Coraliomargarita algicola: one gene and its partner. The protein of the gene in region 1 interacts with the protein of each later gene in a pairwise test. Links are inferred from orthologs where the notes say so. Each region holds a gene or a part of one and is shown on either strand. Other genes may lie near its edges. The genes, in order: SH580_RS20155 and SH580_RS04345.

Region 1 (3,288 bases):
TCTGGTGCCGAAGCCGCGCAAAAACGCGCCTACAAGGTGCTGGGTAAAGCCTATCGTAAGGCCGGCTTTGTGGAACGTCCGCGATAAAATTTATGTTTTCTATTCTGTTGATGCGCCTCCGAAGTCGACGACTTCTGGGTAGATCTGGCCAGTCGCTCCGATCTTAAATAGGTAAACTTTGCCTGTTTCCATGCGTGTGTAGATCGCATTGCCGAAGACCGCGGTGATGCCATATTGGCTGAGGCGCTCGGGATCGTTGGCGAGGCTCCAAATGGCCTCCCAAAACACTGTGCGATCTTTCACTTTCAACGATCTGCTGATCGCATGATAGCGCTCGGGCGCGTTGCCAGGTATCTGGATGGGCTCGCCTTGATCGGGTGCGGTTTGCTCTCCGTAGATACGCCGCCAAAGGTAGAGCGCTCGCTCTTTGCCAGCGCGCACATTGGCATCGCTAAATTTCACGATCAGGGCGTCGAAATGCACCACATTGCCCTGGATTGTATAAATGTGCTCATCGACGATCTCTTTGGGGTTGCCAGCAGCAGTTTGGACAAACTTCAGCACCGTGGTCAGCTGCCCCAGGGCATTTGTTTCCTGTGAAATCACAGTGGCAAAGCCGATCTGCTCCTCTTGGCTTAGGTTGGTGAGTGCCTTATTTAATTCATGATTCTCAGTGAGCAGGCTATGAATACTGGAACTAGAGAGATAAAATGAAAGGCCTAGTATCGCTGCGACTAGTAGGGCTGTGAGCCCCACTAGCATAGCCAGTATCTTTCCTCCATTGCGGTTGATCATCGTATAAGTCATGCGGATTCGTCTAAAAACGCCAACTCTATCTGAGCTGGTCTTATTATTTTGGTGTATCCGGATTGCAGGCTGTGACTTCTTTTACCTTTTCAGTTGAGATTCTTTCGCGACAAGCGACAGTTCTTTGCGTGATGACTGCATCAACATTTGATTACACCCGCGTGCGCGCGGATTTTCCAATTCTCTTTTCTGAGGTTCGGGGCAAGCCTTTGACTTATTTGGACAACGGAGCCACTTCGCAAAAGCCTGCCTCTGTGATTGAGGCGATCGATCGCTACTACCGAGCGGAGAATTCCAATATTCACCGAGGGGTCCACTATCTTAGTGAGAAGGCGACCGATGCTTACGAATCTGCACGCGCGAAGGTGGCTCAGTTTATTGCTGCGCCAGATCCCGACGAAATTATTTTTGTACGCGGAGCGACCGAGGGCATCAATCTAGTGGCGCATGGTTTTATAGAGACTCAACTTTCGGAGGGAGATGAGATTCTCATCACCCACATGGAGCATCACGCCAATATTGTGCCATGGCAAATCGCTGCCGAAAAGACCGGCGCCATACTCAAGGTAGTGCCGGTGAACGATACCGGAGAGCTCGATTTGGAAGCGTTCACGGACTTGCTTAGCGAGCGCACTAAACTGGTCGCAATGGTGCATGTTTCCAATGCCTTGGGCACTATCAATCCCGCGAAGGCTTTGATTCAAGAAGCGCACGCGCGCGGAGTGCCCGTGCTGCTGGATGGCTGCCAATCGGTGCCGCATATGCCGGTGGACGTGGCTGAGCTGGGCTGCGACTTTTTTGTCTTTTCAGGGCATAAAGTCTTTGGTCCCACGGGAGTCGGCGTCCTCTGGGGGAAGCGTGAATGGTTAGAGCGCTTTCCGCCTTATCAAAGCGGGGGCGATATGATTGAGCGGGTGGACTTCGATGGCACGACTTATAAGGGGATTCCTGGTAAATTTGAGGCCGGCACGCCTCACATCGAAGGAGTCATCGGTCTCGCGGCAGCGATCGATTATGTCAATCGCATCGATCGTGCGGGAGCACTTGCGCATGAGCAGGCCTTGCTGATCGATGCCACTGAAAAGCTTTCCGCTGTGGATGGTTTGCGTATTATAGGAACCGCGCAGCAAAAGGCCTCTATTCTTTCGTTTGTGATTAATGAGATCCATCCGCACGATATCGGGACTTTCCTGGACGCCGATGGCGTTGCGGTCAGAGCCGGGCACCATTGCACGCAACCACTGTTGAAGCGTTATGGCGTGCCAGCTACGGCCCGGGCCTCTTTTTCGTTTTACAATAACTTTGAAGATGTTGATCGTTTAGTCTCAGCTGTCACCAAAATGCAGCGTTTCTTCGGATAATTAATCGTATCGTTTGCTATGTCCTCTCATGAAGAACTTAAATCGTATGCCGCTCGTCTAGGGGAGGCTGAGTTTTCGGCGCGTATGGCTGCGGAAAAACACATGCGTGAACGCCGGGGAGAGGGGCAGGGCAAGGGCATTTTTCGTTTCGAGCACAAGTTTAATACGTATGCGGTGATACGTTTCTGCTTGAAGATGAGCGGCTTTTGGAACCGAGCTGTTCGTAACTATTTTGATATTCAAGTTGTGCGCCGCGAGGTGCATCTCGCCAAGCTTCCGCCTGAGTTCGATGGCTATACGATACTTCAGCTCACCGATTTGCATGCGGATTTACATGCCGATTTTCCTGCGAAGCTGAAGCAAGTGATCGCTCCTTTGGCCTATGATTGCCTGGTCATGACTGGTGACTTCCGAACCTGTATTTTGGGGATCATTCAGGTGCGACAGCGGCGACGATTGAGATCGTTTCCGATGTCAAGGCGCCTAAATATGCGATCTTAGGCAATCACGATAGTTTGGCGAAAGTTCCTGCGATGGAGGCAGCGGGCATACGCTTTCTATTGAATGAAAACGTCGTGCTCCGACGAGGTGATGCGGAGCTATATTTGATCGGTATCGACGATCCTAATTTTTATAAAACGCACAGCTTCGAGCGCGCGCTCAGAGGCGTGCCCGTGCAGGCGACTAAAGTATTACTATCGCACTCTCCGCAAACTCACGCCCTCGCGGCCGAGCATGGCATTGATTTTCTTATGGCCGGTCACACGCATGGTGGCCAAATCTGTATGCCTGGAGGGCATATTCTGATGCATGACGGCAGTTCGCCGCGTCATTTGCTCGCTGGGGCCTGGACCGAAGGTACGCTTCAGGGATATACCAGCCGTGGCACGGGGGCCAGTGGTCTACCGGCTCGGATTAATTGTCCCTCGGAGGTGACTTTACACACGCTGCGTTGCGGCTAAGTCTGCTTGAACTGACAGATGGCAGTCGCTTAATCTGCAACTTTTTCAGTATTTCCCAGTAATTCGGTCGATCCTGCCCGACGAAACATGAAAGGTTTGCGAATCCAGCCAACGATGCCGGATTCTTCTTGTTTGATTTCAGCTTCCGCTTCGTTGAT
Region 2 (3,150 bases), 3.8 Mb from region 1 along the record:
GCTTCTGGCCACCCGCAATTTACCCGTGGCTCAGATCGGTGACTACTGTGTGATCGATGGCTCGGGAGCCTATGCCTCGGCAATGACACCCAAGCACTACAATTCGTATCCCGAAGCTGCGGAAGTGATGCTCGATCAGGAGGGCACGGCAAAGTTAATCCGTCGCCGGCAGAAGTTAGAAGATATTTGGGCCAACGAAGTGTAGAACGTCGAACGTCCAACTTTGAACGTCCAATGTTGAATAAAGCGAGGTTAAGGAGTTGGACTCAATGTGCGTGCATTCAACATTCGAAGTTGGGAGTTCAACGTTCGACGTTCATTCCGTTCCTATGTTCTTCTTCGAATAGTAGTTCATCGCTGTCTTCGGGGCGATTGGCGTGTAGTTCGTCCGGTAAGCAGAAGTAGTAGCTCATTAGCCACAGGCTCCAGGATATCCGGTAGAGTAGCAGCGGCAGCAGTAGTGCTGCGATGCCAGCTGCTATCATTGCTGGCATAAAAGGTATCCAGCCTGCAAAGCCTGCAAGTAAAAGTGGCGCTACTGCGCCGAAGACTGCGATCCCGTAATTGATACAAAGCGGGCCTAGGTAATAGCCATCACCGCGTTCTAAAGTCATTCCGCAATAGGGGCAACGGTGATGGATTTTCAGAAACGAGCGAAAGAGCTTGGATTGTCCGCAGTTGGGACACTGGCATCGCAGGCCGCGGCGTACGATGTCGCTGTGGCTGACTTTGGGAAGAGGGGCGAGTGTGTGATCAATCATCTAGAAAATAGCGGGCAAAATTCGCGGCGACTTGCTCGGCGAGCGTTTCCACGGTCAGTCCGCGCAGCTCGGCGACGCGTTGATAGCCATGTTGCAAAAACTCGCCATAGCTGACAGTGTTTTGGATTGTGTCGGGTGCATCGCTTTCAATCAAGAGTCGATCGGAGGGCACCGCTCGAACGGCTGCGGGCGCTTTCTTTGCTTTTGGATGAAGTTGACCTGCGTGAAATGAGAAATAGGCGCCGAGTGCAGTAAATGAGCGCACCTGCTCGGCCGAGCCACTGTAAGCATGAAGGTGGATGCCGCGCTTCGGCGCTGACTGTGTTTTCAATATGCGGAGTAATGGATCGCTTGCTTTGAGACAGTGGATCGAAACGGGCATATTACGTTGTGCGGCTTGCTGCAATTGCCAGCAAAAGGCCGCTTGCTGCCGTTCGAGCTGGTGGCCGTCGATCCATTGATCGAGGCCGATTTCGCCCACCGCTTTGGCTTCGGCGATCTGTTGTAGAAAGCTTGCCTGCCAATCGTCGGGGGCGTCATTCACTTGCCACGGATGTAGGCCAATTGCGGGAATAATTTGTGACTTTTGATTCGCGAGCTTCAGTATTTGTGCCCAATCTTCAGGACAGGTTCCATTGAGGACGACCGGATTGTGGAGGGATGCCTGTGGATGGCAATGTGCGTCGTAGAGTTGCATGGGAGTGATCGCTTCTTAGCCAGTGACGCTTTTTACGGTGCTCCTCCGTCGGGGCCTCACAAGTGAAGACCCGACGAATTACGATTCAGCCAGGCAGGACTGCGCGAATCGTTGAATGGACTCCACGATTCGGCTGAGACCGTTGCGGCGGTTGGGGGAGAGGTGTTGTGTGATACCGACGTCGCCCAAAAAGTCGGCATCTGTTTGAACGATTTCCTCTGGTTTGGCGTCGCTATAAAAGTCGCACAGTAGGCTGGCGATTCCTTTCACGATGGCCGAGTCGGACTCGGACTGGAAATTGCAAAGGCCATCCTGGTAGGCCGGCACGACCCAAAGCTGTGACATGCAGCCTTCGATCTTAAAGCTGTCGATCCGTAGATCCTCGGGCAGCCCCTCAGCCTTTTTGCCGCGATCGACGATGTAGCCGAGGCGCTCATAGGCATCAGGAATAAGTGTGATCTCTTCGACCAGTGCGTTCTTCTTTTCTTCTAAAGTCATAGGAGAATTAAGCATTATGAGTGATGAATTAAGAAGTCAAAAAAATGCATGGGTTTCTTTTAAGCTAAGTTCGCCGTCAACATTAGCTTGGCTTAATCAGAGTCGAAATTTTTCAGACCGACTTGTCAGATCTTTAGCAAGGTTTCACCCGTCTGGTTTTGTTTTTTACCGTCTCTCCATCGAGCCAATTCCCATCGATCAGGTGGTAGATCGGCACCTCAGGAATACCAGTTTCACCGCGATGTATCATCTCGACCAGAATATCGACGGCTTTAGCTCCGATGAGTGCGGGGTTTTCCCAGATTCCGGAGAATTGTCGTTGATCATCCGGAACCGTTAAGAGGGTAAACCCCAGATCCTCGGGGATGGCGATCCCGTCTTGATGTAGCCAATCGTATACCTCGGGATGAATGGTCACCACGACTTCGGGGCGGTGCTGCGCATACCATTTTAGAAAGCCTTCTTTCTCCATTTGCTGAGGTAGGTGCAGGGGCACTTGTTGTTTAGCGGGGAAATGTTGTTGCTTCCTCCAGAAGGCCGCTGACCAGTGGTAATCCGCCCGTCCATCACTTTCAGAAGAGAGAGCGAGGCCGATCCGCTGGTAGCCGAATCCTGTGAGTTTTCGTAATAGTTTTTCCATCGCACGAAACTGATGGAGCGTGACCACATGCAACTGTGGTGAACACAAAGTATAGCCAAAGGTAACTGCTGAAAATTTAGTGAATGTGAAGTCGATCGACATGTTGGGCGCAGGCTGCGGGGCCAATAGAATGCCGTTCACACCACGTGCCAGTAGCACGCGCTCGATGTTTTTCATATTCACTCCCTGGGCTTGAAGTGCGTGGTCTTCCAAGTGATACCCGAGCTCCTGCGCGCGGCGAAGTGCCCCCGTATGGTATTGGACAAAGGCAGGGGATCGTTTCCAAGACTCACCCGCCGCGTCATTGGATAGCCAGGCCAAGGCGGCTTTGACCGGAGTGGGCTTGTTACGATGACGATAGGCAGACAGTCCGGTGAGATAAGGGTCCGGCACATAGCCCAGCTTTTTTGCCATCTTACTGACTTTCTTGCGGGTCGCTTCCGGTATGCTGGCATCGCCCCTTAGGGCTAGGGATACCGCTGCCTGCGTGAGTCCCAGCTTTTGAGCGATGCTTTTCTGAGTGATTTTATGCTGTGGCATGTTTTGGAGGGGGG

The links.
Region 2: the proteins of SH580_RS20155 (region 1) and SH580_RS04345 interact in binary tests that used the Escherichia coli proteins (3 or more experiments, as listed by UniProt). The link is inferred for Coraliomargarita algicola from one-to-one orthologs.

Annotation. Positions count from the first base shown.
Region 1 is NZ_CP138858.1:4,917,971-4,921,258, forward strand. The notes cover bases 92-3,053. They hold SH580_RS20155 (aminotransferase class V-fold PLP-dependent enzyme), read left to right. Parts: upstream 92-938; coding sequence 939-2,168; downstream 2,169-3,053. Other genes in these bases: SH580_RS20150 (hypothetical protein), read right to left, coding at 100-807; SH580_RS20160 (hypothetical protein), read left to right, coding at 2,187-2,669; SH580_RS20165 (metallophosphoesterase), read left to right, coding at 2,663-3,053. Also shown: trpS (tryptophan--tRNA ligase), read left to right, coding at 1-87; more of SH580_RS20165, read left to right, coding at 3,054-3,130; SH580_RS20170 (hypothetical protein), read right to left, coding at 3,160-3,288. UniProt on the Escherichia coli protein: Cysteine desulfurases mobilize the sulfur from L-cysteine to yield L-alanine, an essential step in sulfur metabolism for biosynthesis of a variety of sulfur-containing biomolecules.
Region 2 is NZ_CP138858.1:1,133,682-1,136,831, reverse strand. What follows is about bases 255-3,078. They hold SH580_RS04345 (SufE family protein), read right to left. Parts: upstream 1,972-3,078; coding sequence 1,537-1,971; downstream 255-1,536. Other genes in these bases: SH580_RS04340 (LacI family DNA-binding transcriptional regulator), read right to left, coding at 2,090-3,078; SH580_RS04350 (TatD family hydrolase), read right to left, coding at 754-1,458; SH580_RS04355 (DUF983 domain-containing protein), read right to left, coding at 303-761. In the rest of the region: SH580_RS04360 (diaminopimelate decarboxylase), read left to right, coding at 1-205; more of SH580_RS04340, read right to left, coding at 3,079-3,136. UniProt on the Escherichia coli protein: Participates in cysteine desulfuration mediated by SufS. Cysteine desulfuration mobilizes sulfur from L-cysteine to yield L-alanine and constitutes an essential step in sulfur metabolism for biosynthesis of a variety of sulfur-containing biomolecules.